One region of the Kocuria sp. 2SI genome, then DNA from elsewhere that is predicted to be linked to it. Evidence: riboswitches for the same ligand, from Rfam matches in the RefSeq annotation. Region 1 holds a riboswitch; each other region holds the start of a gene.

Region 1 (5,390 bases):
AGCGCACGCCAGGTCACCCCGCAGTGGCTCGAGGACCACGACCTCCTGCTGGCCATGACCCCGGACCATGCCCGCGCGCTGCGCGCCATGGCCCCGGAGGGCACCCAGGACCGGGTCCGCCTGTACCGCTCCTTCGATCCGCAGGCCGCCGAGCTGCCCGAGTCCGAGCAGGGCGTGGCCGATCCCTGGTATGGCGGGGCCGAGGGCTTCGAGACTACGTGGGAGATGGTCGTCGACGCGCTGCCGGGGATCGTCGAGCACGCCCGCGAACAGGCAGGGGCCTGAGCCATGCAGGACGTCGAGCTGCACATGGACCCCGCGATCGCCGAGCGCAACCCCTCGGGCATCGCCCTCATGCATCAGCTCACCGAGCCGATCCACCGGCCCCACCTCATCGGGATCGACGGGCGCTCCGGGGCGGGCAAGACCTCGCTGGCCGGGCAGCTCGCGCAGGTGCTGTCCGTGACCCGAGATGTCGTGGTCTTCCACCTCGAGGACCTCTACCCGGGCTGGGACGGCCTGGATCGGGGCATCGCCATGTACGAGGAGTCCATCCTCTCCCCGCTGCGCGACGGCCGGGACGCCTACTGGACGGCGTGGGACTGGCTGGCCGACTCGCCGGGCGGACCGCGGCTGACCCGTGCTGCGGAGATCGTGGTCCTGGAGGGTGTGGGAGCCTGCAGCGCACCGGCGCGAGAGGTCCTCGACGTCTCCGTGTGGGTCGAGCTGCCGGAGGCCCAGCGCCGGGAGCGCGCCCTGAACCGCGACAGCGGCTTCGAGCCCTACTGGGACATGTGGGCCCAGCAGGAGCTGGACTACCTGCAGCGCGATCCCGTGTGGGAGTCCGCCACCATCATCCAGCCCGGCCCCACCGGCTGAGCCCTCGGCCTCACTGCCAGATGAAGCGGTGGGTCCCCAGGAGCTCGGAGACCGCCGGCGCGGCCGCCGCTGCGGCCACGGCCGCCCCCAGCAGCAGCGCATCCGCGCGCCCGAAGCGCAGCGGACGGGCCCAGGTCCGATCCCTGGCATCCACCACGCCGCCGAAGCCGCGCACCTCCATGGTCACGGCCAGCCGCGAGGCCCGCCGCAGGGCCTGCACCAGCAGCCCGAACGCCCGCCCGCCGGCCTCGCGCAGCACAGCCGCAGGACGCCGGGAGCCGCCCACGCCGCGGGCGCGCCGCGCCGTCACGAGCACCTGCCACTGATCGATCATCACCGTCACCAGCCGCAGGCCCACGAGTGCGGCCAGCACGATCCGCACCGGAAGCCGCAGGGTGCGCGCCAGGCGATCGGCCAGATCGGTCGGATCCGTGCTCAGCAGCAGCATCACCCCCGGCAGCGCCAGGGCCAGGGCGCGCAGGGCGATCGCCGCACCGGCGGCCACCGAGCCGGACGTCAGCTGCAGCGGCCCAGCGGAGACCCACAGCTCGCCTCCGGCATCGGAGAGCACCGCGGTGCCCCACCCGGAGAGCACGGCGGCCAGCAGCAGCGGCCAGACCCGCAGCAGCACCGCGGACGGGCGCTGGCCGATCACCGCCAGGCCCACGAGCTCGACGGCCAGGATCAGCCCCGAGGTCACCGGATCCGCCGAGACCAGCAGCGCCAGGCTGAGCACGGCCACGGCGGCCAGCTTGGCCAGCGCGTCCCGTCGGGCGAGCACCCCGCGCTGGCGCCCAGGCGCGGTGGAGGGCTGCGTGCCGACCGCGCGCGGCACGGGCCGCACCGGGACCTCCCGAGCCGCCAGAGCGCGGATCAGCTCGGCGTCATGGGTCACGACCACCACGCAGCGACCCCGCTGCACCTGCTCGGCCAGCAGATCGACGACGGCCGCCCATGTCACGGCATCCTGGCCGAAGGTCGGCTCGTCGAGGATCAGGATCCGCGGGGCCGCGGCCAGCACCGTGCCCACCGACAGGCGGCGCTTCTGCCCGCCGGAGAGCGTGAACGGGTTGGCCTCGGCCAGCTCCGTCAGCCGCAGCCGATCGAGCAGCTCGTCCACGCGCCCGGCGATCTCCTCCTCCGGGACCCCGGCCCGGCGCGGGCCGACCGCGAGCTCCTCGCGCACCGTGCCGGTGAGGAACTGGTGCTCCGGCTCCTGGAAGACCGTGCCGATCCGCTCCACGAGCTCGGGACCGGACCACACCGAAGGATCGTTCGGGATCCCGTCGGCCAGAGCGTCGGCGGCGCGCACCGCACCGGAGGCGGGCACGAGCAGCCCGGCCAGGCTCAGCGCCAGCGTGGACTTGCCGGCTCCGTTGGGACCGGTCAGGGCCACGGCCGACCCGGCGCGCAGCTGGAGGTCGACCGGCAGGGCTGCGGGGGCTCCGGCCATCGAGTCCTCCGGAGCGGGCCGCCCCGAGCGCACGCGCCGTCGGCGCCTGGACAGCCGGCGCTGCGAGGGCTGCTCGCGCGAGACCTCCAGGGCCCCGGCACTCAGCAGCAGGCCGCCTGCCAAGGCCTCCGGCAGCAGCGGCTCGACCTGCGCCCCGGGAGTCCACACACCGGCTCGGCGCAGCTGCTCGGCGTAGGTTCCGTGGGCGTCGAGCAGCTGCGTCGGAGATCCGTCGGCCACCACGCCGCGCGGACCGAGGACCACCACGCGATCCACGAGATCGGCCCACACCTCGGTGCGGTGCTCGACCACCACCAGGGTGGCCCCGGTGTCCTCGACGACCGCCTCGACGGCCCGGCGCACCGTGGCCACGCCCTCGGGGTCCAGGTTGGCGGTGGGCTCGTCGAGCAGCAGCAGCCGCGGGCGCATGGCGGTGATCCCGGCCAGCCCCAGGCGCTGCTGCTGACCGCCGGACAGGGCGGAGGTGTCCCGGTCCGTGGAGATCTCGAGCCCCACGGAGTCCAGGGCGCGGTCCACGCGCGGGCCGATCTCGGCCGCCGGCACCGCGAGGTTCTCAGGCCCGAAGGCGACGTCGTCACCGGCCCGCGCCAGCAGGATCGAAGACTCCGGATCTTGCTGCAGCAGCCCCGTGACCGCGTCCCGCTGCGCCGCCGGGCGCCCGTCCACCAGCAGCTGCCCGCGGGGGCCGCTGCCCGCGCCGTCGTCGGTCTCGTCCTCGGTCTGGGGCAGCACCCCCGCCAGGGCGTGCAGCAGGGTGGACTTGCCCGACCCACTCGCCCCGAGCAGCAGGATCCGCTGACCGGCGGGGATCTGCAGGTCGAGGCCCTGCAGCGCGGGCTCGCCGCGGCCGTCGGGCTGCCAGCCGAAGCCGCGGGCCGTCACGCTCGCCCCAGCGGTGCGGACAGCCTCCGTCATCGCCCGGAGGCCAGGCCCGACAGGACACCGGTGGCACGCAGCGCGCGCACGAGCAGCCACATGGCAAGCCCGGCGATCACCGCGCCAGAGGCCGTGCCCAGCACGACGTAGACCGCCTGGTGAGCCCCCGGCCACTCGTAGTAGTAGAGGAGGCACTCGCTCAGCGTCCCGAGGGCGCCGGCCAGCGCCCCGGAGGCGATCGCCACAGCCGGTCCGAAGCGGCGGTAGCCGAAGGCCAGGAAGACGACCTCCGCCGCAGCGCCCTGGATCAGGCCGGAGATCACGACTGTGGCGCCGAACGTGGTGCCCAGCAGCCCCTGGAAGGAGGCGGCCAGCAGCTCGCAGGCCAGGGCCGCTCCCGGACGGCGGATGATCAGCGCGCCCAGCGGTCCGGCCAGCAGCCACCCGCCCACCAGCAGCCCGCCTGCCGGCGGGTAGCCGACGGTCAGCGCCTCGGAGACCGGGTAGACCAGCGACGACCAAGCCCAGAACAGGACACCGCTGGCGGCGGCCAGCACCGCGAGGACCACGAGGTCGAGCACGCGCCACCGCAGGCGGGAGCGGGAGCCGCGCTGCGGGGAGCGGGCGGCGCCATCCGGGCGCGGGTGGGGACCGCTCTGCGAGCGCGGATCGAGGCCGGGATCGGCGCTGCTGCGATCGGGGCTCAGCGGGTCGGTGCTGCGATGCTGCGTCATGGTGCTCCTCCTGGGGCATCGGGGGCGCCATGGCGTCCCGCTGATCAGGAGGGGAAGGATGCGTGCCGCGCTCGACGGCGGGGCCGGAAGGCGCCGATGCCGCTGCGCGACAGCACCCTCGAGATGCTCGACTCCCTTCGCCGGTGCTAACCGGAGCAGGTTCGAGGGTCTGCGGCGGACCGCACTCTCAGCGCCGTCGGGCGCTCCCCTGTCGTGTGCCTGAGATCCTACGCGAGACGCGGCCGCGATGCAGGTCGGCCGCTGCCACGCACGGAACGGAGGAAGGCGCCGGGAGCGGATGCTCCCGGCGCCTTCGCCATCGATCAGCAGGCCGCGCGCAGCGGCCAGCCCGGACCGGTCGAGATCAGCCGCGGCCCTTGGCCTTCTCCTGCGCCTTGAGCTCGGCCTTCTCGCGCTGCTCGGCGACCTGGCGGTTGACCAGGGTCCGCACGACCGTGGTCAGCACACCGCTGACCACGGCGAACAGGACGATGTCGAGCCAGCGGTCCTCACGGGGGTCGTCGCCCTTGGACGGGACCTGGCGGCCGGTGACCTTCTTCCACGTGGCGTCGAGGCCCTTTGTGGCGGCCTGCACGCCCAGCACGGACGCGCCGGTGCCGATGAGTCCCATGATCTTGGGGTTCATGTCATCTCCTACCCCGAGTGAGCCACTCGGGAGATCGCGGAACCGGCGCCTCAGCCGGCGCCGGAGGTTCGGTGCTCACCCTAGCGCGCTCGGCGAGCCGTTGCGGATCACGACGGGCGGTCCGCGCCGCCCTGCGACTCGGCGGTGTCGGCCTCGTCCAGGGCTGCGGCCAGGTCATCGGCGATCAGCGTCTCATCGAGCACGTGCTTGGTCCGATAGCTCGAGCGCCCCACCATGTGCGCCGAGACCGGCGCCGTGAGCAGCATCAGGGCCCAGCCCAGCAGGGCCAGCGGCAGCAGCGTCCACTCGCGGGAGTGGATCACCACGGCCAGCAGCATGCACAGCAGACCGAGCACCTGCGGCTTGGTGGCCGCGTGCATCCGCGACAGGACGTCCGGCAGCCGGATCAGGCCGAGGCCGGCCGTCAGGGACATGAGGCAGCCCACGAGCAGCAGCACGCCCACGACGATGTCGAGCACGAGGTCCATGGGATCCATCAGCGGTGTCCCTCCTTCTCGGACGGGGCGGGCTTCTGCATCGGGGCGGGCCGGTGATCCTGCTCGGCCCGCTCGCCCTCGACCGGCTCCTTGGTGGCGCCCTCATCGGTCTGGCCCGTCTTCCGTGGCCGCGTGGGCTGGACGAACCGCGCCACAGACACCGAGCCGATGAAGCCCAGCAGCGAGACGGTCACGATGACCATCATGTAGTCGGAGTGATCGCTCCAGACCATCTCCAGGGCGATCGCGGCGACCACCACGGAGAGCAGGACGTCGCTGGAGAG
Region 2 (5,390 bases), on a different contig from region 1:
GGTGCATGCCGACCCGTCACGGGAAGGTTGTCCGAGCGGCCGAAGGAGACGGTCTTGAAAACCGTTGTGCAGCGACCCTGCACCAAGGGTTCGAATCCCTTACCTTCCGCGCAGAGCAGCTGAGAGCCCCGACCCCCGCGGTCGGGGCTCTCGCCGCATCACCTGCGGTAGTTTCATCGCCATGGACCAGACGACGCCCGCCCCCGCCGACAGCCGTTCCCGACGCCACGAGGTGACACTTCGCTTCCTGGCAGCACCCACCGATGAGGGGCATTCCGGGACTGTCGACGCCGGCCGGGTCCTGGAGTGGGTGGACAAGGCCGCCTTCGCCGCGGCCGCCGCCTGGTCGGGGTCTTACTGCGTGACCGCCTACGTGGGCAACATCCACTTCGCGTACCCCGTGCAGGTCGGCGAGATGGTCGAGGTGACCGGCACGGTGCTGACCACGGGCCGGTCCTCCATGCACATCAACACCGTGGTGCGCTCGGGCGATCCCAAGACGGGCGAGCTCGAGGAGCGGGCCCGGTGCCTGACGATCTTCGTGGCCGTCGACGGCAGCGGGAAGTCCACGCCCGTGCCGAGCTTCGAGCCGCGGGGCCTGGAGCAGGAGCTGGCCCGTGACTACGCGCTCTCGCGCATCCCGATCCGCGAAGAGATCACCGCCGAGATCGCCCGCCAGGACTTCAGCGCGGAGGGCACCGGCGAGCGCGAGGTCCTGCGCTTCCTGGCCGCCCCCACCGATGTGAACTGGGGCGGCAAGGTCCACGGCGGCATCGTCATGGAATGGATCGACGAGGCCGCATATCTCTGTGCGACCCGCTACTGCGGCCGGGACACCGTGGCCGTGTTCTCCGGCGGCATCCGCTTCATGCGCCCCCTGCACATCGGGGATCTGGTCGAGGTCGACGCCCGCCTGATCTACACCGGGACCAAGGGCATGCACATCGCCGTGGAGGTCCGCTCCGGGGATCCGAAGTCCCGCGAGCTGGAGGTCACCACCAACTGCCTGACAGTCATGGTGGCCCGCGACGAGGAGGGCACCTCCGTGCCTGTCCCCGCCTGGGAGCCGGTGACCGAAGCGGATAAGCGGCTGTGGCAGCACGCCCGCACGCTGCTCGAGATCCGCAGCCGCGCACAGGGCAATCGGCTGCCGAATCACCTGCTGGAGGAGTCCGGCGAGTCGACGACGTCCGCCTGAGGCCACGCGGCGCCGGGAGGCTCAGCGCCGCGGCACGACCAGCCGCACGGTCCCGGAGACCAAGCTCTCGAGCGGTCCAGGCCCCTCCCCGCCGGTCCGCCACAGCGCGGCGAGCCCCAGCAGCAGGAGCACATGCAGCACGTACAGGTCGGTGAGCTCGGACAGGATCACGTGCAGCGTGTACATGCTCAGCGGCATGGAGCCGGCCGCGAGCACGGGCATCAGAAGGCGGGTGCGCTCCCCTATCGCCAGGCAGATCAGAACGCACACGGCGATGACCGCCGCCGCGATGCCCGAGGTGAAGACCAGGTCGAAGGTCGTCGACGAGTGCGGACCGACCGTGACCAGCCACCACCACGTGGTCGTGGGCGTGGTCCCGTGGCTGCCGATGGTCTGCGCGGCATACGGCGAGCCCCAGGCCAGCGGCGGCAGACCGGAGCCGGCGCGCTCGAGCGCCTCGTGCCCGCCTGCGGACAGCAGCAGCTGCGAGCTCACCCAGGCCGCAGCGGCCAGCAGGGCGCCGACGGCCCCTGCCCAGGCGGCCGTGGCGGCGCTGCGCCAGTCGAGCCGGGCCAGGAGCAGCCCCACGAGGAGGTAGCCCATCCACTGCAGCACCGGGTAGTAGCCGGTGAGCAGCACGCCGATGACCAGCTCACCCGGCTGAGCCAGGTGGGAGAGCTCGGGCGCTTCGACGGCGCGCTGGAGGCCGAGCCCGTCGCGGATCAGGTGGGAGGCCACCGGGGAAGCGACCAGCCAGAGCACGGTCGTGGCCGCCAGCCATCGGGCCGGAAGCCGCAGGACCAGCGGGGCGAGCAGGAACAGCACCCCGTAGTTCACCAGGACCACCGCGATCGAGCTCGACAGCGATCCCAGCACGAGTCCGAGGATCGCGATCAGCACGCCGCGCACCGCCAGTGAGGCAGCCGCCTCGCGCCAGCGCCCATAGCGCCGCGTGGACAGCTCGACCGAGAACCCGGCCAGCACCGCGAACAGCGCGGCCGCCTTGCCCGCGATCAGCCCGACGGGCTGCGGATCACCGGCCGCATCCACCAGGTCCATCGTGTGGGTGGCCATCATCCCGAGCAGGGCGACGGCCCGCGCCAGATCGATGCCGAGCATGCGCGAGCACGTGTCCGGGCGCGTCGGGAGGCTCGAGAGCTCGGAGGCAGTGAGGGACACGCCCTCACTGTGCCTCACATGCTCGGGCCTCGGCCACGCGAACCCGTCGCGCCGCTAGAATCGACGGTGCGGCGCGCAGGTCGTGGGACCTGCACCGCTGAATGACCCCACACGGGAGCCCGGGCACGGGCTGAGAGGAAGCTGACGCGGCTTCGACCGTCGAACCTGCTCCGGTTCATACCGGCGAAGGAAGTGAGAGCTCGATGCCTTCTGCACCCCTGTCCGCCCCCGCGACCGCATCCTCCGACGGGCGCCCTCCCGCACCGACCCGCCGCGCGATCCGCGGTGGGATCATGGGCAACTACGTCGACCAGTTCGACATCTTCCTGCCCGTGATCGCCCTGGCTCCGGTGTCGGCGCAGCTGTTCGGCGATCACGACATCGTGCGCAATGCCGGCCTGATCTTCGTGGCCACCCTGCTGGGCCGCCCGCTCGGGGCCATGATCTTCGGCCCGATCGCCGACCGCGCGGGCCGGGTGCTCATCACCCAGGTCGCCCTCGCCGGCATCTGCCTCACGACCCTGCTGATCGCCCTGGTCCCCGGGCACGAGGTGCTCGGGGCGGGCACGTTCCTGACGGTGCTGGCGCTGCGCCTGCTGGGTGGGATCTTTCTGGGCGGGGAGTACACGTCGGCGATCCCGCTGGCCATGGAGTGGGCGCGCCCGCGCTCACGCGGTCGTCTCAGCGGGATGATCATGGCGATGTCGCCGCTGGCCAACGCCAGCATCGCCGCCGTCACCTCCCTCCTGCTGCTGCTCCTGGACGACAGCCAGTACGCCGCCTGGGGCTGGCGGCTGCCGTTCCTGCTCGGCGCCGCCCTGGCCGCTGCCATGCTGATCTACTACCGCCTCATGGTCGAGGAGGCTCCGCAGCGCCGGCGCCCGGCCCGTTCAGCGCACCCGCTGGCGCAGCTCGTCAGGGGCAGCAGCCGCCGGTCGCTGCGGCAGGTCCTCGTGCTGATGACCGGGCTGTGGCTGCTCACCTACATGGCAGTGCCCACCCTGACCGCCCAGCTCTCGCGCATGCCCCAGCTCGAGCCGCAGACCGTCTCCCTCGTCATGCTGGGCGCGACGGCCGTGTCCGCGCTGGCCATGGCCGGGGCGGGGGCGCTGTCCAGTCGGATCGGGCGGCGCCGGTTCTTCGTGGGCTTCGGGCTGTTCTGCGCAGCGGTCTCCCCCGTCATCCTCCTGGCGCTGCTGTCCGGGGCCCTCGGAGCCGGCATCGGCACGGTGCTGCTGCTGGCAACCGCGCTGCAGGTCACGACGGTGACCGGCTACGGGCCGGTGGGCGCCTATCTGACGGAGCGCTTCCCCGACGAGATCCGGGCCAGCGGATACGGGGTGGCCTACAGCATCTCGATCGTGCTGCCCGCGCTCTACCCCTACTACCTGCCGCCGCTGCAGCAGCTGCTCGGGCCGCACGCGGCGATCGCCGCGGTGCTCGCGGTGGGCGGGCTCCTGGTGGCCCTCGGCGGGCTGCTCGGCCCCGAGCCGGATCGGTCGGGTCCGCTGCCCGACTGATCGGCAGATCGCGGCTCACAGGCAACTGCCAGCCGCCTGAGGCCCTCGGCGGCGGGGCCGTGAGCGGGACAGGCGCATCATGTACGCCGTGATCGCACCGCCCTCCCGCGCCGCCGCCTGGCTGCTGGCCGGATCCCCCTCCGCCTCCTACGGCGCCCCGCATCGCCGACCCGATCGTGACGAGAAGACCCATCCCTGGTGGAAGGTCATGTGCCTGTCCGGCGTGGACTACTTCTCCACCCTGGGCTATCAGCCCGGCATCGCGATCCTGGCTGCCGGGCTGATCTCCCCGCTGGCCACCCTGGTGCTGGTGGCCGTAACACTCTTCGGCGCGCTGCCGGTCTACCGGTGGGTGGCGGTGGCCTCCCCGCACGGCGCCGGCTCCATCCGGATGCTCGAGACGCTGCTGCCGCGCTGGAGTGGCAAGGTGCTGGTCCTGTGCCTGCTCGGCTTCGCGATCACGGACTTCGTCATCACCATGACCCTGTCCTCGGCCGATGCCGCCGTGCACATCGTCGAGAATCCGCACGTGCCAGCCGAGGCGCATCACTGGCAGTTCTGGGTGACCGTCGGGCTGCTCCTACTGCTGGGCGCGGTGTTCATGGCCGGGTTCTCGGAGGCCATCAGCGTGGCCGTCGTCCTGGTCCCCGTGTATCTGAGCCTCAACGCCGTGGTGCTGGCGGTGGGCTGGTGGCAGATCGCCCGCTCGCAGGAGATCGGATTCGCGCAGTGGTGGGATGCGGCGCTGAGCCAGCACTCCTCGCCCTGGGCGGCCGTCGCCGTGGCTGCCCTGGTGTTCCCCAAGCTGGCGCTGGGCCTGTCCGGCTTCGAGACCGGGGTCTCCGTGATGCCCCTGGTGCGCACCTCGCGGGGCCTGCGGGGCCGTGTGGAGGACACCCGACGACTGCTCACGACCGCCGCGCTGATCATGGCCGGGTTCCTGCTGACCTCGTCGCTGGTGTGCACGATCCTGATCCCGGCCGGAGAGTTCGAGCCCGGCGGCGCTGCCAACGGGCGAGCACTGGCCTACCTGGCGCACAGCCTGCTGGGCGAGACTTTCGGGTCGGTCTACGACCTGTCGACGGTGCTGATCCTGTGGTTCGCGGGCGCCTCGGCCATGGCCGGTCTGCTCAACCTCATCCCGCGCTACCTGCCGCGCTACGGCATGGCGCCCGAGTGGACCCGCGCTCCGCGGCCGCTGGTGCTCACGATCCTGGCTGCCGCCCTGGTCGTCACGGCGGTCTTCCGCGCCGACGTGGATGCGCAGGGCGGGGCCTACGCGACCGGGGTGCTGGTGCTGATGCTCTCGGCCTCCTTCGCCTCGACCCTGTCGGCGGGAAAGCGGGGGCATCGCCGCGCCGCCGTGGGATTCGCGGCGATCACCGTGGTGATCGCCTACACGACCGCCGACAACATGATCAGCCGCCCCGATGGCCTCCACGTGGCCCTCGTGTTCATCGCAGCCCTGCTGGCAGCGTCGTTCGCCTCGCGGG
Region 3 (5,390 bases), on a different contig from region 1:
AGCTCGCCTCGCTCGAGGACGCGCAGGCCCTGGCGGCCTCGCTGATCTCGGCCACCGTCACGGTCCCGGCCAAGGCCGGCGCCGAGGGCCGTCTGTTCGGCTCGATCAAGGCCGAGCAGGTCGCCGACGCCGTCAAGGCCGCCGGCCTGGGCGAGATCGACAAGCGCAAGGTCGAGATCCGCGAGCAGGTCCGCACCGTCGGCACCTACCAGGCCACCGTGCGCCTGCACGAGGACGTCAATGCGAACATCGAGTTCGAGGTCGTCCCCGCCTGATCCTTCGGGTGAGCCGTCCTGCACGGCACGCCTGACCGACGAGCCGTCGCCCCTTACGCGGGGCGGCGGCTCGTCGTCGTTGCCGGGCCTGTCGGGCGCCGGCGGGCGGCTCTGCCCCTGACAGGTCACCGTTCGGCGGATGACGACGACGGCCCTGCGCAGGGACGCAGGGCAGGCCCTGATGCGGTCCCTTGCGCGGTGATCTCGCATCTGTTCCCGGCCCTCGGGGCCCGGGCGCGGCGCGGATCTGCTGCGGGCGCATGACCCGTCCCCAGGACGGCCGACTCCGCTGACGTGGGGGAGGAGATCGCCGCGGATCTGCGCGAGCACGACGGCATCGAGTCCGTCCACACGTACAGCGACCCCGGCATGGCCGACCCTCTGAGCTCCGACGATGGCCGCACGGGCATGGTCGTGGCGCACATCGAAGGCTCCGAGGCCGAGCAGACCGAGATCTCGACCGAGCTCGTGGAGGATCTGACAGGGGAGCGCAGCGACGGCACCGAGGTCCCGGTGGGCGGCTCCGCGCCCATGATCGCCTCGAACAGCCAGCAGGTGATGAAGGACCTGGGGCTGGCCGAGGGCATCGCCGTGCCCATCACGCTGGTGCTCCTGCTGGTGGTCTTCGGCAGCGTGGTCTCTGCGGTGCTGCCCCTGGCGGTCGGGGCGTTCGCGGTGTTCGGCGCGTTCTTCTCGACCTGGATCATCGCCCAGCTCACCGACGTGTCGATCTTCTCGATCAACCCCATCACCGCGCTCGGGCTCGGACTGGCGATCGACTACTTCCTGCTGATCGTCAGCCGCTTCCGTGAGGAGCTCGGGCGCCGCGGGCTGGAACGCAGCTCGCCGTGACGGGCCGAAGGCGTCGAGGATGCCCTGCGGCGCACCCTGCAGACAGCCGGGAGGACGGTCCTGTTCACCGGCTCGGTGCTGCTGCCGATCAAGGCGCTGCTGATGAACGTGCTGGCCCTGTCGGCGGTGCTGGGCGTGGAGACGCTCGTGTTCCAGCACGGCTGGCTCTCCGGGTTCCTGGGCTTCGCGCAGGGCCCGCTGGACATGTCCATGCCCGTGCTGCTGTTCTGCATCGCCTCCGGGCTGTCGATGGACTACGAGCTGTTCCTGATCGGGCGCATGAAGGAGATGTGGGAGCAGACGGGCAGCAACCGCATGGCGGTCGTGGAGGGGCTCGCGCACACCGGGCGCATCACCACACTCGCGGCGCTGGTGCTCTCGGTGACGTTCGCGGCCTTCGGGACGAGCCAGGTGAGCTTCATGCAGCTGTTCGGCCTGGGCGCGGCGTTCGCGATCCTGCTCGATGCGACCCTGGTGCGCGGCGTCCTGGTGCCCGCGTTCATGCGGATCGCCGGGCGGGCCAACTGGTGGGCACCGGCCCCGCTGCGGTGGGTGCACGATCGGATCGGGCTGGCGGAGGCCCCCGTCAGTCGGTCCGCGCTCTCAGCGCGGGATGATCTCCGACTGATCCTGAGTCAGGGCCTGATCGAAGAACGCCAGCTCGTGGCGGCAGCCTGCCAGATAGGCCCGCTGTGCTGCCGCACGGCCTGATTCCGAGCTCTGTGCGAGCTCCCGCTCGACGCGCTCCAGGGCTGCAGCGGTTGCAGCCACGAAGTCGGGATCGCGGTAGGTCTCCAGCCATGCGGCATACGGGTGATCCGGCTCCACGGCCGGCAGACAGGCTCCGACCTGGGCGTAGAGCCAGAAGCAGGGGAGCACTGCAGCAGCGCCGACAGCTCGGTCCTGTCCCAGGGCGGCGGCCAGCAGGAAGTCCGTGTAGGCCGCGGTGACGGTGCTGGCGGGCTCGTCGGCGGCCTCCGGACGGGCGGCCATCCAGGTGCGGTGCAGCTGGGCCTCCTCCGTGAGGCAGCCGACCGAGGCCTGTGCCCACGCGAGCTGGTCCTGGGCGTGATCGCAGCGTGCGGACAGAGCCGCCAGGGCCCGGGCGTAGCCGGCCAGATACAGGGCGTCCTGGGCGAGGTAGAACGTGAACCGCGCGTCGTCGAGGGTTCCGTCCAGCAGGGCGCGCACGAATCTCGAGTCCTGAATCTCGGCTGCCGTCTGCGCGCCGGCATCCCACAGCGACTGCGTCCATGGACCGGCCGCTTCGACGGCGGGCTGGGGGGCGATGTTCGAGGTGGAGTTCATCAGGGGACATCCCTTCGCCAGTGCGAGCTGGAGCAGGTTCCACGGGTCTGATCTCAGCGCCGGCGGCGCACCCCGTGTCCGCAGCCCACTGTAGGCGGCAGGATCGGATGCCGATAGGGCGGCAGCCGGTTCCGCTGCGAGAGACGAGACCTGCTCATATGTCACATTCGACATATGAGCAGGTCAGGCGGCCTATGGGGCCTTCGAGAGCTCTGCGAGCCCGTCAGGAGCCGTCGTGGCCCTTGAGGAGGTTCGCGAAGTCCGTGACCGGACCCAGGTCCACACCGCTGCGACGCGGCGCCCGCGCGGGCTCGGTGGGCAGGAAGCCCTCCATCCCGGCGGACTCGGCCACCAGTGCTGTCGCCATCTCGGAGGCGGCTCGAGCGATCCGCGACTCCAGGCCTCCGGTGTCCCCGGAGCCGAAGTCATCGGTCGCGGCGAACACGCCCGTGGGCAGCACGACTGCCCGCGAGTAGGAGAACAGCGGGCGCAGCGCGTGGCCCAGGACCAGGCTGTGGCGCGGGCTGCCGGCCGTCGCGGCGATGAGCACCGGGAGGTCGATCAGCGCTTCGTCGTCGAGGACGTCGAAGAACATCTTGAACAGCCCCGAGTAGGAGGCCCGGAAGATCGGCGTGACCGCCACCAGCCCGTCGGTCTGGGCGACCAGGCGCTTGACGTCGTCGAGCTGCGGATCGGGCAGCCCGCCCGTGGTCATGGCCTGCGCCAGCGGCAGGGCCAGGTCCCGCAGCTCCACGTGGTGGACCTCCAGGGCCTCGCCCCGGGCGCCGACCCGGGACTCGACGGCCTGGGCGATCTGGTCCGCCAGCAGGCGGGTGGACGACGGCGAGGACAGCCCCGCCGAGACGACGACGAGCTGCCGGGTCATCGCTGCTCATCCTCCTTCTGCTCGTCCTGCGGCCGCGCGTTGATGACCTGGCGGTGCCTGGAGTCCGGGCCCTGGGCGCGCAGGGTCTCGTGGGTGGGTGGGTCTGAGGGCACGTGCGCCGGGCGACGTGCCTCGAAGCCCTCGCGCAGGCGCGGGACGATCTCCCGGCCGAGGATCTCGATCTGCTCCAGGACCATCTCCTCGGGCAGGCCGGCGTGATCCAGCAGGAACATCTGGCGCTGGTAGTCGCCCACCTGATCCGCGTAGCCCAGGTAGCGCTCCACGATCTGATCCGGGGTGCCGACCGTCAGCGGGGTCATCCGCGAGAAGTCCTCGAGCGACGGGCCGTGGCCGTAGACCGGCGCGTTGTCGAAGTACGGGCGGAAGACCCGCTTGGCCTCGGCCTCTGTCTCAGCGGCGAAGATCTGGCCGCCCAGGCCCACGATCGCCTGGTCGGCGGCGCCGTGGCCGTAGTGCTCGAAGCGCTGGCGGTAGAGGTTCACCATCGAGGCGGTGTGCTCGATGTTCCAGAAGATGTGGTTGTGGAAGAAGCCGTCGCCGTAATAGGCGGCCTGCTCCGCGATCTCCGGGGAGCGGATCGAGCCGTGCCACACGAAGGGCGGGGTGTCATCCAGCGGCCACGGGGTGGAGGTGTAGCTGTTGAGCGGGGTGCGGAACTTGCCCTGCCAGTTCACGACCTCCTCGCGCCACAGCTTGCGCAGCAGGTGGTAGTTCTCGATGGCCAGCGGGATGCCCTGGCGGATGTCCTTGCCGAACCAGGGGTAGACCGGACCGGTGTTGCCACGGCCCATGGTGAGATCCACACGACCGCCGGAGAGGTGCTGGAGGAAGGCGTAGTCCTCAGCGATCTTCACGGGGTCGTTCGTGGTGATCAGCGTGGTGGCCGTGGAGAAGCGCAGGCGCTCGGTCTGGGCGGCGATATAGGCCAGGTGCGTGGTGGGTGAGGAGGGCACGAACGGCGGGTTGTGGTGCTCGCCGGTCGCGAAGACGTCCAGTCCCACCTCTTCCGCCTTGAGGGCGTACTTGGTCATCGACCGGATGCGCTGGGCCTCGGACGGCGCCTTGCCGTTTGTGGGATCCGGGGTGACGTCGCCGATGGTGAAGATGCCGAACTGCATGGTGCTCGCTCCTTGGATGCGACTCGCGAGCCCGGGGTCTTCCGGCACTCGCGTGACGTTTCACGAAACAGTATGCGTCGATGTAGGTGACATGTCAACCAATAGGTTCGCCGTGCTCGAGGGACGGCGGGAACGACGAACGCGCTGTCGTCGTGATGCGCCAGGCCGTGTCAGCGCAGGGCGGCAACCGGCCTGCGCGGGTCAGTCGATCGGTGCGCAGTCCGGGCGGCGGATGTCGAGCTTGCGGGCGATCCGGGAGGTGATGCGGTCCAGGTCCTCGATGTCCTGTGCATCGAGGGCGTCGAAGAACGACCTGCGCACGGCGCCCAGGTGGCCCGGGGCGGCTGCGGCCAGGGCCTGGCGACCGGCTTCGGTGAGCTGCGCGAGCTGCGCCCGACCGTCGTCCGGGGCGGCCGAGCGGGCGATCAGGCCGCGCTTCTCCATCCGGGTGAGGTGATGGGACATGCGCGAGCGCTCCCAGTCCAGCAGCCCGGCGAGCTCGGTGATCCGGCAGGAGGAGCTCTCGCTGTCGTTGAGCATGACCAGGACGTCGTAGTCCTGAAGCGACAGGCCGGAATCGGACTGCAGCTGCGAGGACAGGGCGGCGGGGATGCGGCTGCTCACGGCGAGCCAGCGGCGCCAGACGGTCTCCTCGTGCGCGGACAGCCAGTCGACGCCGTCGCCGGAGCCGCCCGTGCCAGCTGCCGTCGAGGGGGAGCCCCCGGGCTCGTCGGCGTCTGAGGGGAGGCTGCGGGGGTCGGTGTCGGGTGCCGTCGTCATGCCCCCAGGATAGCGACAAACGTGACGCGTCATCAGTGAGTGGCTGCGGGTTGCCGCTCACTTTCACGTGAGCCGGCATCCAGCAGGTGATGGCACCATGTCCGCCATGTTCCCCAGTTCCCGCAGCGCCCGACGTCAGCCCGCCGCGGC
Region 4 (5,390 bases), on a different contig from region 1:
GTTCCGAAGCGCGGACGGATCAAAGCCGAATGGGAGCAGGAATGGGTCAACGCCGGGAAGCCGGGACTGGACTGATCTTAAATCCCGTGGTCTGTCGAGGGCCCGCGTTGTTCTGAGGAGCGACGCGGGCTTTCTTCTGCTTCATCACTCCGGTGAGTGAATCGCATTGTGGGTTTTGTCCGGACAACCGACGACGGATTCGCTCAGTTGAGCGCGAGGAAGAGGCCTCGAACCATTCCACGTCGTGAGTGTCGCGTCCCGCCGAATGGAGGCACTGTCGCCGGAGCGAGCTGCGACTGTGCGTGGCTGGAGTCGTGACTACCGAAGGGCTGCGCGGAGGCGGCGGGCGGCGGCTTCCGGGTCGTCGGCCTGGGTGATCGCCCGGACGACGACGATCCGCTGTGCGCCGGCGTCCAGGACTTGGCGCAGACGCTGCTCGTCGATCCCGCCGATCGCGAACCACGGCTTCGCGGGGTCCTCGTTGGTGACGCGGTCTGCATCGTTGTTCTCCGCATGTGCGACGTCTTCGACGAAGCTCAGTCCGGTGGCCTTACGGCCCGGCTTCGTGGGGGTCTCCCAGATCGGCCCGGTGCAGAAGTAGTCGACGTCCGGGTCGAGCCGTGCCGCCTGGGCCTGCTCGACCGTGTGCGTCGACCGGCCGATGGCGACCTCGTCGCCCAGCAGCTTGCGGGCCTGTGCGGGGGTGAGGTCCTGCTGGCCCACATGGAAGACATCGGTGCCGATGAGGGAGGCGACGTCCGCGCGGTCGTTGACCGCGAAGAGCTTCCCGTGCGCGCGAGCCGCACGAGCGAGGATCTCCAGTGCTGCGAGTTCATCGGCGGTGCCGATCGACTTGTCGCGCAACTGGATGATGTCGACGCCGCCGGCGTACGCGGCGTGGAGGAAGCTCTCCAGATCCCCGGGGCCGGTGCGGGCATCCGTGCACAGGTAGAGGCGAGCAGTGGCGATGCGCGCGGCCCTGGCCTGCGCGCCCTCCCCAGCGGGGGCGTCTGTATGATGGCTCACGATCCACGAGTGTAGTCACGACGATGCACGCACTCGTGGAGATCGCGAACTCTGCGGGAGCCCTACGGGGCTGAGAGGGCCCCAGCGCCGACCGTCGAACCTGATGCGGATCATGCCGCCGAAGGGAAGGATGAGAGCAGTGGAACAGTCGCACCCGGATGCGCACGACTGCGATGTCGTCATCGTGGGTGCCGGCGTCATCGGCCTCTCCACGGCCTGGCGTCTGCGTGAGCGCGGACTGTCCGTCTCGATCGTCGACCCGGACCCGGGAGGAGCGGCCTCCCGTGCCGCGGCGGGGATGATCGCCCCGGCCAGTGAGGTCCAGTACCAGCAGCACGCGCTGTACCCGCTCATGCGCAAGGCCGCGGACGACTACCCGGACTTCATCGCCGGAATCGAGGCGGCCTCGGGCCACGACGTGGGCTACCGCAGGACGGAGACCCTCGTGTGCGCCGGCACCCCAGCGGACCGGCAGGGCCTGGCCGAGCTCCGCGAGCACCAGATCGCGCACGGGATGGAGGTCGACGCGCTCACGGTCCGTGAGGCGCGCGCACTGGAGCCGGCACTGTCTCCCCGGCTGGCGGGAGCGTTCCGTGCGGTGGGCGACCACCAGGTCGACCCGCGCAGGCTGGTGGCGGGTCTGATTGCGGCATTGTCGTCGCGGGAGCATCGCGCGCACGCCACGCTCGTCACGCAGGCGGCTGTCCGGCTGTGTGGCGACGGCGGGGGGAGTCGAGCTGGCGGTCGGCAGCCGGATCGCCTCGAGGCACACGATCCTCGCGACCGGCCTGCGCAGCGACCTCTTCTCCGGCCTGCCCGCCTCCCCGGCGGCCGTGCTGCGACCGGTGCATGGCGACATCCTCCGCGCGCGGCTGCCGGAGGGCTCCGCGCCGCTCCTCGAGCGCACGATCCGCGGCGTCGTGAACGGAGTGCCGATCTACCTGGTGCCGCGGGCCGACGGCGAGATCGTCATCGGAGCGACCTCGCGCGAGGACGACCTTGCGGGCGCGAGTGCGGGCGGTGTGTACCGACTGCTCCGCGATGCCCAGACGCTCGTCCCTGCGGTCTGCGACCTGGAACTGGTCGAGGTCATGGCCCGTGCTCGGCCGGGCACCCCGGATGACGTGCCGCTGCTGGGGCGACTGCGCGACGGCGACGGCGCGGGCGTGCCCGGCCTCATCCTCGCGACCGGTGGCTTCCGGCACGGGGTGCTCCTCGCACCGCTGCTGGCGGATGCGGCCGCGGCGCTCGTGACCGGGGACTCTCCGGGCACCGACCTCGCAGGCGTTCTGCGCGCCACCGACCCGTACCGCTTCCACACGACAGATTGACACCATGGACACCGCTCAGGAAGGACCTTCCGTGCCCACCCTCACCGTCAACGGGGCCGCGCATCCGATCGAGGATGACGCCTCACTCCTGGACCTCGTCGCCCAGACGATCGACCGACCGCTCACGGCGGACGGCACACCGGCGGACGGCGGGCGCCTGGGCGTCGCCGTCGCCCTCGACTCCGCCGTCGTGCCGCGCAGCCGCTGGCAGGGCACGCGCCTGGTCGACGGCCAGACCGTCGAGATCATCACCGCGATGCAGGGAGGCTGACGACAGTGACGATTGCGACTCAGACGACGGCGGACATCCCCACGGACACCGGGGACTCGCTCACCATCGACGGTGTCGAGCTCACCTCGCGCCTCATCACGGGCACCGGCGGGATCACCTCGCTGAGCGTCCTCGAGGAGGCGCTGCTGGCCTCCGGCACAGAGCTCACCACCGTCGCGATGCGGCGGTACTCGAAGCAGGCCGGCGACTCGCTCTTCGCCCTGCTGGAGCGCAATGACATCCGCATCCTGCCGAACACGGCCGGCTGCTACACCGCGCGCGACGCGCTGCTCACTGCTGAGCTGGGCCGCGAAGCCCTGGAGACGGACTGGGTGAAGCTCGAGGTCATCGCCGACGAGGAGACGCTCCTTCCCGATGCCGTCGAACTCATCGATGCGACGGAACGCCTGGTGGCGGAGGGCTTCAAGGTGTTCGCCTACACCTCCGACGACCCCGTGGTCGCGCAGCGTCTCGAGGAGGTGGGCGCCACCGCGGTCATGCCGCTGGGTGCCCCGATCGGCACCGGGCTGGGCATCCTCAATCCGCACAACATCGAGCTCATCGCCTCCCGCGCGCAGGTGCCGGTGATCCTCGATGCGGGGATCGGGACAGCCTCGGATGCGGCGCTCGCGATGGAGCTGGGCTGCGATGCCGTTCTCCTGGCCAGCGCGGTGACGCGCGCGCAGAACCCGGTCCTCATGGGCCGGGCGATGAAGGCCGCGGTCCAAGCGGGACGGCTGGCCGCGCAGGCGGGGCGGATACCCGCTCGCAGGCATGCGCTGGCGTCATCGCCCGCGGACGGGCTCATCGATCCGATCGCCACGGCGGGGTCGACGGGCGACGCGAGCGCGGCCGTCGGCGGGGTCCCGCGCGGTGACTGGCCGGAGGTGGGGCAGCCGTGAACGCCACCGTGCAGTCGAGTGCGCTGCCTCCGCTCGTCGAGCCGGGACCGGAGCTCACGGTCGAGGAGATCGAACGCTACTCCCGCCACCTCACCCTCGAACAGGTGGGGGAGACCGGCCAGCGTAGGCTGAAGAACGCCCGCGTCCTCGTCATCGGAGCCGGGGGACTGGGAGCGCCCATCCTCCACTACCTCGCGGCCGTCGGCGTGGGGACGATCGGAATCGTCGACGACGACCGCGTGAGCGTCTCCAACCTGCAGCGGCAGGTGCTCCACGGAGTCGAGGACGTGGGCGACCTGAAGACGGAATCCGCGGCCCGGGCGATCACCCGCCTCAACCCGCTCGTCACCGTCCAGCAGCACCCGGTGCGGCTGGACGCCCAGAACGCCCGGGACATCGTCGCGGGCTACGACCTCGTCCTGGACGGAGCGGACAACTTCGGAACCCGGTACCTCGTCTCTGACGCGTGCGCGCTGGCCGGCATCCCGTGCGTCTGGGGATCGATCCTGCGGTTCGAGGGCCGTGTGAGCGTCTTCTGGTCCGGTTGCGGTCCCACGTACCGCGACCTCCATCCGGAGCCCCCACCGGCCGGCGAAGTGCCCAGCTGCGCCGAGGGCGGCGTGCTGGGCATGCTGCCGGGAACCATCGGGTCCATCATGGCCGCCGAGACCGTCAAGCTCGTCACCGGGATCGGAAAGCCGCTGCTGGGACGGTTGCTGCTCCACGATGCGCTGGCGATGACGTGGCGGGAGCTGCGCGTGGTCGCGGATCCGGCGGCGCCGCCTGTCACCGAGGTCTCCGACGGCGTCACGCGTGCGGACGGGCATGGTGTGTGCGAGCGGGGTTCCGGCGCGGCGGCGCAGGCGGGAGCGGGACCGGACGCGGCAGGGGCGACGGTTGAGGCACGCGAGCTGGCAGCGATGCTCGATCGTCGCGCTGCAGGCAGCGCGGAGTTCGCCCTTGTCGACGTGCGCGAGGAGTGGGAACGTCGCCTCGTGAGTATCCCGGGCGCGGTTCCCGTCGCCCTCGACGCGCTGCTCGAGCAGGGGATCGAGGCGCTGCCAGTCGAGGCCCGTGGAGTGCCAGTAGTCCTGCACTGCAAGGCGGGAGGTCGCTCGGAGCGTGCGCTCGCGCGGCTCCAGCCCGACTTCGCGAACCGGGAGGAGACGGTGCGGCACCTGGACGGAGGTGTCCTCGCGTGGGTGCGCGACGTCGCACCGCACCTGCCGGAGTACTGAGGGCAGCCGAGTACTGAGCGCTGGCAGGGTGCGCCGGGCCGGTCTGCGCGCCGAGTCCTGGCGGCGCACGACTGTCAGTAGTCTGGCGGAATGCACACGGACTCAGCCATCGACAGGTTCTGGCGGGAGTGCCGTGCGCACCTCCCCGCGTTGCCCGCGGAGACTCCGGAGGCGTGGGCGTTCGGGGCCACCCCGGAGCATGCCGACGGACTCGTGGAGCTCGTGCTGGTGGGCACCAAGAGGGCCACGGCCTCGTCGATGTGGGACTGCGAGCACGTTGGCGAAGCCATCCCGGTACCGGGCGAACTCAGCATCATCCTGGATGGGCGGGACACGCCGCGGGCCCTGATCGAGACGATGACCGTCGACGTCGTTCCCTTCGACGAGGTCACAGCGGACCATGCCTGTGCGGAGGGCGAAGGCGACAGGACGCTAGCTGCCTGGCGCGACATTCACGAGCGCTTCTGGCGTGATCACTCGGAGGACCCACGCGGCTTCGATCCTCAGATGCCGGTCGTCTGCGAGACCTTCCGCGTGCTGTACTCGGTGTGCTGAGACGGTCCAGTTTCACTGCCGCGAACGCCGCGGCAGATTGCCGACTGAGATGTCGGCAGATTGCCGA

The links. A riboswitch is a leader RNA that binds a small molecule or an ion and turns the genes downstream of it on or off. The one in region 1 is predicted to bind thiamine pyrophosphate.
Region 2: linked by a shared signal. The riboswitch ahead of FFS25_RS00180 (MFS transporter) and the one ahead of FFS25_RS02835 (ECF transporter S component) in region 1 are both predicted to bind thiamine pyrophosphate.
Region 3: linked by a shared signal. The riboswitch ahead of FFS25_RS08810 (thiaminase II/PqqC family protein) and the one ahead of FFS25_RS02835 (ECF transporter S component) in region 1 are both predicted to bind thiamine pyrophosphate.
Region 4: linked by a shared signal. The riboswitch ahead of FFS25_RS13965 (FAD-dependent oxidoreductase) and the one ahead of FFS25_RS02835 (ECF transporter S component) in region 1 are both predicted to bind thiamine pyrophosphate.

The regions. Positions count from the first base shown of each region.
Region 1 covers NZ_SCNB01000003.1:125,356-130,745, forward strand. The annotation lists gene FFS25_RS02820 (low molecular weight protein-tyrosine-phosphatase) at 1-285, shown strand, start outside; gene FFS25_RS02825 (nucleoside/nucleotide kinase family protein) at 289-879, shown strand; gene FFS25_RS02830 (ATP-binding cassette domain-containing protein) at 890-3,268, opposite strand; gene FFS25_RS02835 (ECF transporter S component) at 3,265-3,963, opposite strand; TPP riboswitch at 4,079-4,183, opposite strand; gene FFS25_RS02840 (DUF4235 domain-containing protein) at 4,328-4,609, opposite strand; gene mnhG (monovalent cation/H(+) antiporter subunit G) at 4,717-5,106, opposite strand; gene FFS25_RS13990 (MrpF/PhaF family protein) at 5,106-5,390, opposite strand, start outside.
Region 2 covers NZ_SCNB01000001.1:38,739-44,128, forward strand. The annotation lists tRNA gene FFS25_RS00165 (tRNA-Ser) at 22-109, shown strand; gene FFS25_RS00170 (acyl-CoA thioesterase) at 182-1,198, shown strand; gene FFS25_RS00175 (heparan-alpha-glucosaminide N-acetyltransferase domain-containing protein) at 1,220-2,377, opposite strand; TPP riboswitch at 2,479-2,586, shown strand; gene FFS25_RS00180 (MFS transporter) at 2,581-3,897, shown strand; gene FFS25_RS00185 (APC family permease) at 3,977-5,390, shown strand, end outside.
Region 3 covers NZ_SCNB01000013.1:16,457-21,846, reverse strand. The annotation lists gene rplI (50S ribosomal protein L9) at 1-275, shown strand, start outside; gene FFS25_RS08820 (MMPL family transporter) at 570-1,127, shown strand; gene FFS25_RS08815 (MMPL family transporter) at 1,203-1,838, shown strand; gene FFS25_RS08810 (thiaminase II/PqqC family protein) at 1,731-2,435, opposite strand; TPP riboswitch at 2,428-2,520, opposite strand; gene FFS25_RS08805 (FMN reductase) at 2,659-3,321, opposite strand; gene FFS25_RS08800 (LLM class flavin-dependent oxidoreductase) at 3,318-4,460, opposite strand; gene FFS25_RS08795 (MarR family winged helix-turn-helix transcriptional regulator) at 4,662-5,240, opposite strand; gene FFS25_RS08790 (YfhO family protein) at 5,347-5,390, shown strand, end outside.
Region 4 covers NZ_SCNB01000034.1:473-5,862, forward strand. The annotation lists gene FFS25_RS12730 (Lsr2 dimerization domain-containing protein) at 1-75, shown strand, start outside; gene thiE (thiamine phosphate synthase) at 319-1,026, opposite strand; TPP riboswitch at 1,070-1,170, shown strand; partial or broken gene FFS25_RS13965 (FAD-dependent oxidoreductase) at 1,157-1,672, shown strand; gene FFS25_RS13970 (FAD-dependent oxidoreductase) at 1,740-2,357, shown strand; gene thiS (sulfur carrier protein ThiS) at 2,389-2,628, shown strand; gene FFS25_RS12750 (thiazole synthase) at 2,625-3,530, shown strand; gene moeB (molybdopterin-synthase adenylyltransferase MoeB) at 3,527-4,768, shown strand; gene FFS25_RS12760 (ASCH domain-containing protein) at 4,859-5,323, shown strand.